One region of the Sinorhizobium sp. 22678 genome, then DNA from elsewhere that is predicted to be linked to it. Evidence: predicted binding sites of a transcription regulator. Region 1 holds the regulator's gene; each other region holds the start of a gene.
What was found. The regulator LexA, encoded in region 1, represses DNA repair genes until DNA is damaged. The targets are predictions, from matches to a motif close to TGTTCNNNNTGTGTTCNG.
Positions count from the first base shown of each region.

Region 1 (2,200 bases):
TGGCGATGGCTACGATTGCCTCAGCGGACGTGGTGGAGACGACTGGCTCGACGGCGGCGCCGGAGACGATACTCTCTCGGGCGACGCTTTCTCCCTGGGCGATTTTTTCGTTGGCGGGAACGATCGCCTCCAGGGCGGAGAGGGCCATGACAAGCTCTACGGCGATGGCCTCGACCAGGGCGTCGTGGAATCCGGCATTGGCGGCAACGACCACCTGTATGGTGGTTCGGGCAATGACTTTCTCGTTGGAGACGTTCTTTTCTCACGTGGCGGCAGTGGCGGCGACGACCTGCTCGACGGAGGCAAAGGCAATGATGTCCTGTATGGCGATGCAGAGGTCGGCGTGGACACCGCGGGTGGGAACGACCTCTTGATCGGCGGCACCGGTAACGATCAGCTCTGGGGTGATGGTCGACTGACCGCAGCCTTCGCGGTCGAGACCGGTGCCGATCAGTTCCTGTTTTCACGAAACAGTGGTCGGGATGAGATCTTCGACTTCGAATTGGACAAGGACGTCATCCAAATCGCTGGCTATGGCTACGACGACTTCGCTGATTTTTTGCCCAACATCGGCAACGATGCCGACGGGAACGCTGTCCTGCAGTTGAATGGCACGGTCGATCAGGTCACTCTGATCGGCATCCACGCTGCCGACCTCAGCGCTGCCAACTTCGTCTTTGCGGGCGCGGATTTCGCCTTCGTCTGACGCAGGTAAGATTTGTCGGTAACAAAGCTGAATAGGGGTGGTTTTTTGGAGGCCTCGCCCGGAATTGAACCGGGGTACAAGGATTTGCAGTCCTCTGCGTCACCACTCCGCCACGAGGCCTCTACGATTTGCGATTTTTCAAATCGTGGCGCGGATTTAGAATGATTGCCCGCAATCCGCAAGAGGGTACATTTGGAATAGGGTCTTTTTTATTCTGTATAATATGGCTTCGGTTCTGTGGAGGCGTGGCCATAGCGCCCCAAGGCGCAATGCCCCCACTTCTAACGCTTTGAAATTGCGTACTTCCGTGGGAAACGCCTGCACACCTGGTCGGGAGGCTAGTGGTACCGCCGGATGAGGCCGACAAGCCTGCCTTGGATCTTGACCCGATCCGGACCGAATATCCGTGTCTCGTAAGCCGGATTGGCGGCTTCGAGCGCAATAGAGGCGCCCTTGCGACGGAAACGCTTCAGAGTTGCTTCCTCGTCGTCGATCAGGGCGACGACGATATCCCCGGGGGTGGCAGTGCTTCCGTTCCGGATGATCACCGTATCGCCATCGAGGATGCCGGCCTCGATCATCGAATCACCCTTGATCTCGAGAGCGTAGTGCTCGCCGCTGCCGATCATTTCGACCGGTACGGAAATATCGTGCATGTTGTTCTGGATTGCGGAAATCGGCACGCCGGCGGCAATGCGGCCCATGACCGGGACAGCGACCGACGCGATCTCGGCCGGGGGCGCCGGTTTCGGTGCGGGGGGCGGGGCCGCAGGCTTGCCCAGACTGCCTTCGATCACGCTCGGCGAAAAGCCGCGGCGGACCTGCGAAACACCGGCATAGGCCTCCGGCAGCTTGATGACTTCGAGGGCTCGAGCGCGATTCGGTAGCCGGCGAATGAACCCGCGCTCTTCGAGTGCGGTGATCAGACGATGGATGCCCGATTTGGAGGCAAGGTCCAGGGCATCTTTCATCTCGTCGAAGGACGGCGGAACCCCGGATTCCTTCATTCGTTCATGAATGAACAGAAGCAATTCCTGTTGCTTGCGGGTTAGCATGGCGTCACTCCAGAATCGCGAAACAAATCAAGAACAGAACCTATCTGTTCCATATGTGTTCCGCAAGTGCCTAAAATTCCGTGAATACCGCTTGCTGCTGAATGCCTGTCCGCTTCCGATCCGGCGTGTCGTTGGCGATCGCTCGGAATGTCGGGGCAGGGGGCGATACGCTCTCGCATGTTTGGCTTACAGCGGCCGCCCCAGTCGCTCGCCTATGCCATGCTAATAGGCAAGCCGCAGTCCGCCCGGCGTAAGAACGTCGAATTCAGGCTCGGGATAGGGCCCGTACCACTGGGTATAGGTCGTGTTGGTCGAGCCTGTGCTGGCGCACCCCGAAAGGGCGAAGAGGGAAAAAATTACGGCTGCCACCAAAGATTTAACAGGCATGTTTTTCTCCACTCGCGGGAGTTGCCCAGACCTCGAACGGGTCAGACTAAAA
Region 1 is NZ_JBQEMS010000010.1:10,995-13,194, reverse strand. Features, by position in the region: gene ACTJKL_RS16245 (calcium-binding protein) at 1-706, shown strand, start outside; tRNA gene ACTJKL_RS16240 (tRNA-Cys) at 753-826, opposite strand; gene lexA (transcriptional repressor LexA) at 1,045-1,761, opposite strand; gene ACTJKL_RS16230 (hypothetical protein) at 1,984-2,148, opposite strand.

Region 2 (2,200 bases), on a different contig from region 1:
AACCCCCATCCCGAGCGGCGGCACGAAGAGATCGCTGCGCAATTGCCGGCGCGTCAGATTGAGGCCGAGCCGCTTGGCGGCAAGCTCGAACCGACGGCCGATCTGCCAGGCATAAGGTCCGCTGCCCTTCATTCGTTTACCGAACTCGGCATCGTAATCCTTGCCGCCGCGCATGGAACTGATGAGCGACATGACATGCCGGTAGCGGTCCGGATAGTTTCTGAGAAGCCAATCACGGAACAGGGGGCTCACCTCCAGCGGAAGCCGGAGGAGGACGTAGCTCGCATCCGACGCGCCGGCCGTCTTCGCCGAATCGAGCACGCGCTCGATCTCGTGGTCGTTCAGCGCCGGAATGATCGGCGCGACCAGAACGCCAGCGGGAATGCCGGCCTCGGAAATTGCGCGTAGCGCCTCCAGCCGCTTGGTGGGCGTCGACGCCCGCGGCTCCATGCTGCGCGCTAGTTTCCGGTCGAGCGTGGTCACCGAAATCCCGACCCGGGCAAGCCCCTTTTCCGCCATCGGCGCCAGCAGGTCGATGTCGCGCGTCACCATGGCCGATTTGGTAACGATCATGACCGGATGATTGGCGTCCTTGAGCACCTCCAGGATCTGGCGCATGATCCGCCATTCCTTTTCTATCGGCTGATAGGGATCGGTATTTGTGCCGATCGCGATCGGACGGAGCTTATAGTCCGGCTTCGCCAGCTCGCGCTCGAGAAGACGTGGCGCGTCCGGCTTGGCGAAGAGCTTGGCTTCGAAATCGAGCCCTGCCGAGAGCCCCATATAGGCGTGCGTAGGCCGCGCGAAGCAGTAGATGCAGCCGTGCTCGCAGCCACGATAGGGATTGATCGATCGGTCGAAAGATATATCGGGAGAATCGTTGCGCGTGATCGCGGTCTTCGGCTTTTCTATCTGGACCTCGGTCTTGAACGGCGGCAGCTCCTCGAGCGTTTGCCAACCGTCATCGAAGACTTCGCGCGTCATCAACTCGAAGCGTCCGGAGATGTTGAGGGCGGCACCGCGGCCGCGCCGACGATCGACGTCGATTCTGATGCCGGTTCCGGCGACGAGGGCTTCCGCCACATCCGCGCTGTTGCCTGGCGCATAGACGCCCTGCTTGAGTTGAGACAGATCGTTCATCGAAATCTCCCGGAACCATGTTCGGTTCGCTTGGTGCTGATTATTTTCCTAGCGTAGAAGAGGGAACAAATCAAGAACAAATGTTCAGCACAGGTCCGGGGAAGGTCCGTCATCATCCCGCACCCTGTGCGGAACGGCGCTTGTAGCAATCTGCGCTGCGATGCGGTAGGAACGCCTATGCTGACGGTCATCATGGAAACGAAGGACAACGAAGCGGAGCTCGCACAGACGCTCTCGGCGCTCGTTGCCGGTGCGGTGGAAGGGCTCGTCAGCGATGTCATAATCCTGGACCACGGATCGACCGACGGCTCTCCCAGGATCGCGGATGCGGCTGGCTGCCGCTTCTGCCTCGACTGGGATCTCGGCGATGTCCTTCGTTCGGCCCGCGGCGAGTGGCTGATGCTGCTGGAGCCTGGTGCCCGCCCCATCGGTCGCTGGGTGGATGAATTGGCCGAATACGTCTCTTTGAACAGGAGCCCGGCGCAGTTTTCTCCCTCGCGAATGCATAAGCGCCCGCTTCTCAAGCGCCTGGCACACAGGTCGCCGCCGCTGGAGTCCGGATTTCTGATGCCGAAGGGTGATGCAGTCGCGGCTGCGCGCGGCAACATGCCGCTCAGCGGCCTTACGAGCGGACGAGCTGCCCGCAAACTTGCGACCGAGCTCGTCCCAGCCTGGGTCGCAATGGAGAACCGGTCGACCGGTGAACGGCATCGGACGCCTGATTCCAAGATGTGAGCTTGCGATAGGTTGTCCATTCGCCCCCCGACCGAGGTGTCGGAGGGACCCAAATGGCATCGTTGTTGTCAGAGCGAGCGGACTGCAAGCGAGTTCAATTGCCAGGCCGAGTCGATCGAAATGTCGATGCTGACGTCATTGAGGAGTGCCCAGATGCGATCGGCCACGCCGACATAGATCCAGAGCTCGCGGCCAGCGGGGAAGGCCATCTCGGTGAAGAGGTTGATGATTCTTCGTTCCCCAGGAACGGCCTGGATTGAGGTGCCGGGGAAGCTCTCGCCATCGCCGCTGCAGTCGAGGCCCGAGGCGAACCACTGGTCGCTCA
Region 2 is NZ_JBQEMS010000008.1:242,759-244,958, reverse strand. Features, by position in the region: gene ACTJKL_RS14800 (PA0069 family radical SAM protein) at 1-1,140, opposite strand, end outside; gene ACTJKL_RS14795 (glycosyltransferase family protein) at 1,318-1,875, shown strand; gene ACTJKL_RS14790 (hypothetical protein) at 1,944-2,200, opposite strand, start outside.
Region 2: a site for LexA is predicted at 1,202-1,219, ahead of ACTJKL_RS14800 (PA0069 family radical SAM protein). Genes of this name have one in related genera too.

Region 3 (2,200 bases), on a different contig from region 1:
TTCGACCTTCGCGATGAGCCTGGAGGCGCAGGCCCGAGGCTACCGCCTGTTCCACTACACGCCCGAAAAGCTGTCGCTCCGGGACGGTAGGGTCTATGCGACCGCGCAGCAGATGCAGTTGCGCGACGTCAAGGGCGACCACTTCACCCTCGGCGAAGAGGAGCGGATCGATCTTTCGACCATGGACGTCATCCTGCTTCGCCAGGATCCGCCATTCGACATGGCCTATATCACTTCGACGCATCTGCTCGAACGGCTGCACCCGAAGACGCTGGTCGTCAACGATCCGGCCTGGGTCAGGAACTCGCCCGAGAAGATCTTCGTGACCGAGTTTCCGGATCTGATGCCCAAGACCCTGATCACTCGCGACCCGGACGAGATCGCCCGCTTCCGCCAGGAGATGGGCGACATCATCCTGAAACCGCTCTACGGCAATGGCGGCGCCGGCGTGTTCCACTCCGCCCGTGACGACCGCAATTTCTCGTCGCTCCTCGAAATGTTCGCGCAGATGTTCCGCGAGCCCTATATCGCCCAGGAATATCTGCCGGCGGTGCGCAAGGGCGACAAGCGCATCCTGCTCGTCGACGGCGAGCCGGTCGGAGCGATCAATCGCGTTCCGGCCGAGCACGATTCGCGCTCCAACATGCATGCGGGTGGGCGCGCGGAGGCAACCGACCTGACGGCGCGCGAGCGGGAGATCTGCAACCGCATCGGCCCGGCGCTGAAGGAACGCGGCTTCCTCTTCGTGGGCATCGACGTGATCGGCGACTACCTGACCGAGATCAACGTCACTTCGCCGACCGGCATCCGCGAAGTGAAGAAGTTCGGCGGTGCCGATGTCGCAAGCCTGCTCTGGGACGCGATCGAGAAGAAGCGCGCCTGATCTACGGGCCGCCACTTTCGCCCTTGTGTTCTGTCATTGTTCTTGTTTTCGAGCGTATTCCGTGCAAGATTTGCGGTTGCAACCGGTTTTGGTTGTGACGGCGTGTGTGGGCCGCCGTGCTTGAGCGGGATTGCGGAGGGACGATGATCCTCCGCGCTCCGCTCGAAATCAGGGGGCAGTATGGTCGCGCGCGTCAGCACGGTTGCGTTTCAGGGTATCGAGGGCGTTCCGGTCGACGTCCAGGTGATGGTTGCACCCGGCAAGGTCGGCATGCAGATCGTCGGACTGCCGGACAAGGCGGTGGCCGAAAGCCGCGAGCGCGTCCAGGCGGCGCTTCATGCATCGGGACTGGCGCTTCCCGCCAAGCGGGTGACCGTCAACCTGGCGCCGGCGGACCTACCGAAAGAAGGAAGTCATTTCGATCTCGCCATCGCGCTCGGCCTGATGGCGGCGCTCGGCGCTGTGCCTGCGGACGCGCTGGCCGGTTATGTCGTCATCGGCGAACTCAATCTCGACGGCACCATCGCAGCCGTCGCCGGCGCGCTGCCGGCGGCGATCGGCGCGAATGCGCTCGGCAAGGGACTGATCTGCCCGGCGGAAAGCGGGCCCGAGGCGGCATGGGCCGGATCGGAAATCGATATTCTCGCCCCGCGCAGCCTGATCGCCATCGCCAATCATTTCCGCGGCACGCAGGTGCTCTCCCGCCCCGAGCCGGCGGTCCGGGCGGCCGCCGAGGGCCTTCCCGATCTTGCCGACATCAAGGGCCAGGAAAGCGCCAAGCGGGCGCTGGAGGTCGCGGCGGCGGGCAATCACAATCTGCTGATGGTCGGCCCGCCCGGGTCGGGCAAGTCGATGCTTGCGGCGCGGCTCCCCTCCATCCTGCCGCCGCTTTCGCCCGCCGAACTGCTCGAAGTCTCGATGATCCATTCGATCGCCGGGCAATTGCCGGGCGGCAAGCTCTCGGACCGCCGGCCCTTCCGCGCGCCGCACCATTCCGCCACCATGGCGGCGCTGATCGGCGGCGGCTTCCGCGCGAAGCCGGGAGAGGCGTCGCTCGCCCATAACGGCGTGCTCTTTCTCGACGAGCTTCCGGAATTTGCACCACAGACGCTCGACGCTCTGCGCCAGCCGCTCGAAACCGCCACCTGCATCATCGCGCGGGCCAATCATCGCGTCACCTATCCGGCGGCGATCCAGCTCATTGCCGCCATGAACCCCTGCCGCTGCGGCATGGCCGGCGAGCCGGGCCGGAGCTGCGCCCGCGGGCCGCGCTGCATGGCCGATTATCAGGCGCGGATCTCCGGGCCGCTGTTGGAT
Region 3 is NZ_JBQEMS010000004.1:256,783-258,982, forward strand. Features, by position in the region: gene gshB (glutathione synthase) at 1-883, shown strand, start outside; gene ACTJKL_RS08855 (YifB family Mg chelatase-like AAA ATPase) at 1,064-2,200, shown strand, end outside.
Region 3: a site for LexA is predicted at 910-927, ahead of ACTJKL_RS08855 (YifB family Mg chelatase-like AAA ATPase). Genes of this name have one in related genera too.

Region 4 (2,200 bases), on a different contig from region 1:
AGGCGGGTGGGGCTTTCCAGCCTGCGGTTGCGCGTGCGGGTCTTGAAGTCCGCGGTCTTCAGCTTCAGCACCACCGTCTGTCCGGCGAGGGCGGAATTTCGCAAGCGGAATGCCACTTGTTCGCTGAGGCCCCTCAGATGCGTTACGAGGTCTTCCTGGCGCGCCAGGTCGTCGTTGAACGTCGTCTCGGAGGAGACGCTCTTCGCTTCGCCTTCGATTTCGACGGATCTTTCGTCCAGGCCGCGCGAGAGCCTGTAGAGCCGCCGGCCCATCGTGCCGTAGCGGCGCATGAGGTCCGCCTCTTCCATCGTCTGGAGCTGCCCGATCGCGCGGATTCCGTCCCTTTCGAGCGTGGCGGCGAAGGCCTTGCCGACGCCCCAGATGAGAGTAACGGGTTTGGCCTTCAGGAAGTCGATGGCTTCGGCCTGGCCGATGACCGAAAAGCCGCGCGGCTTCTGAAGGTCCGAGGCAACCTTGGCCAGGAATTTGCAGTAGGAGAGCCCTACGGAGACGGTGATGCCGATTTCCCGCTCCACACGCCTGGCGAAGCGGGCAAGCGTTCGGGCGGGCGGATCGTGATGAAGCCGCTCGGTGCCGCTCAGATCGAGAAAGGCCTCATCTATCGACAGCGGCTGCACGAGAGGCGTCAGCTCCTGCATCATCGCTCTGACTTCCCGCCCGACGCGCACGTATTTCTCCATGTCGGGCCTGATCACCACGGCCTGCGGACAGGCTTCGAGAGCTTTGAACATAGGCATGGCGGAGCGCACGCCGTGGATGCGGGCAATGTAACAGGCCGTGGAGACGACGCCACGCTTACCGCCGCCGATGATCACGGGCTTGTCGGCGAGCTCCGGATTGTCGCGCTTCTCGACCGAGGCATAGAAGGCATCGCAGTCGATATGCGCCAGGGTCAGCCGGTAGAGTTCGGGGTGCCGGAGGAGCCGCGGGCTTCCGCAGGCGAGGCACCGCCGTGCCTGGGCGGCTTGCTCCTTGAGGCAATCACGGCAGAAGCCGGAGGGTGGGGCGGCGCTGTCGATCATATCCGGAACAAATGTTGAACGGGGCGACTTTACGCTCTACGCTGCTGAGTCTCAAGGCGGCGGCTGGAGGCTGTTTTGGATATCGCAGTTAAATTTGAGACGGTGCCGGCCGATCGCCGGCCGGACTTCGGGATGCTCCTTAGTCGGCACGGCGCACTCGGCACCGGGCGGTGCACCGCGCTGCGCACGCCGCGTGCCGGCAGCACTCAGCCTTCCTCGAAATCGCGCGGGCCGGAGAGGGCATGGTGCGCCCGGACGACCTCGTCCGGCGAGGTTTGCGTTTCGTTGCAGAAGGCCATCAGCGTCGGCTCGTGCTCCATCAGGAACGCAACGATGCCCCCCATGAAGCCCGGCTCGCCGACGGCGCCGCGCAGGGAGGCGGGATCGGTGCCGGTGAGCGCCAGAAAGCGCGACATCAGCTCAGGCTCGTTCGCGAGCCAGGTCAGGATGGCGATCGCCGTATCCTCAGCGTTCTTCATGATATCCGCTCTCTTCTCGTTTGCCGGCCGCAATTACCTATTTTTCAACCAAATCGCGCTAGCCTGGCGATCGACGAAAAGGGTCGAGTCGCCGTTGTTGCAACTTAAATCTCTCCCGGAGACTTGCAAGGCGGCGGCAGACAGCAAGGGATCGACATGCCCAAACAGGTGATGATTGTTGAGGATAACGAGCTGAATATGAAGCTCTTCCGCGACCTGATTGAGGCTTCGGGCTACGCGACGATCCAGACGCGCAACGGCATGGAAGCCCTCGAACTCGCGCGCAAGCACCGTCCCGACCTGATTCTGATGGACATCCAGTTGCCGGAGGTTTCCGGCCTCGAGGTCACGAAATGGCTCAAGGAAGACGATGAGCTTCACGTGATTCCGGTTATTGCCGTAACCGCTTTTGCCATGAAGGGCGACGAGGAGCGCATCCGCCAAGGGGGATGCGAGGCCTATGTTTCCAAGCCGATTTCCGTTCCAAAATTCATTGAGACCATCAAAACATATCTGGGCGATGCCTGACTGCCAGAAAGATCGATATGACTGCGCGCATCCTCGTCGTTGATGACGTACCAGCCAATGTGAAGCTCCTGGAAGCGCGGCTGGTGGCCGAATATTTCGACGTGCTGACGGCTCCGGACGGGAATGCCGCCTTGGCGACATGCGAAAAGA
Region 4 is NZ_JBQEMS010000035.1:46,442-48,641, reverse strand. Features, by position in the region: gene ACTJKL_RS29910 (DNA polymerase IV) at 1-1,043, opposite strand, end outside; gene ACTJKL_RS29905 (DUF3572 domain-containing protein) at 1,250-1,522, opposite strand; gene ACTJKL_RS29900 (response regulator) at 1,679-2,050, shown strand; gene ACTJKL_RS29895 (PleD family two-component system response regulator) at 2,068-2,200, shown strand, end outside.
Region 4: a site for LexA is predicted at 1,047-1,064, ahead of ACTJKL_RS29910 (DNA polymerase IV). Genes of this name have one in related genera too.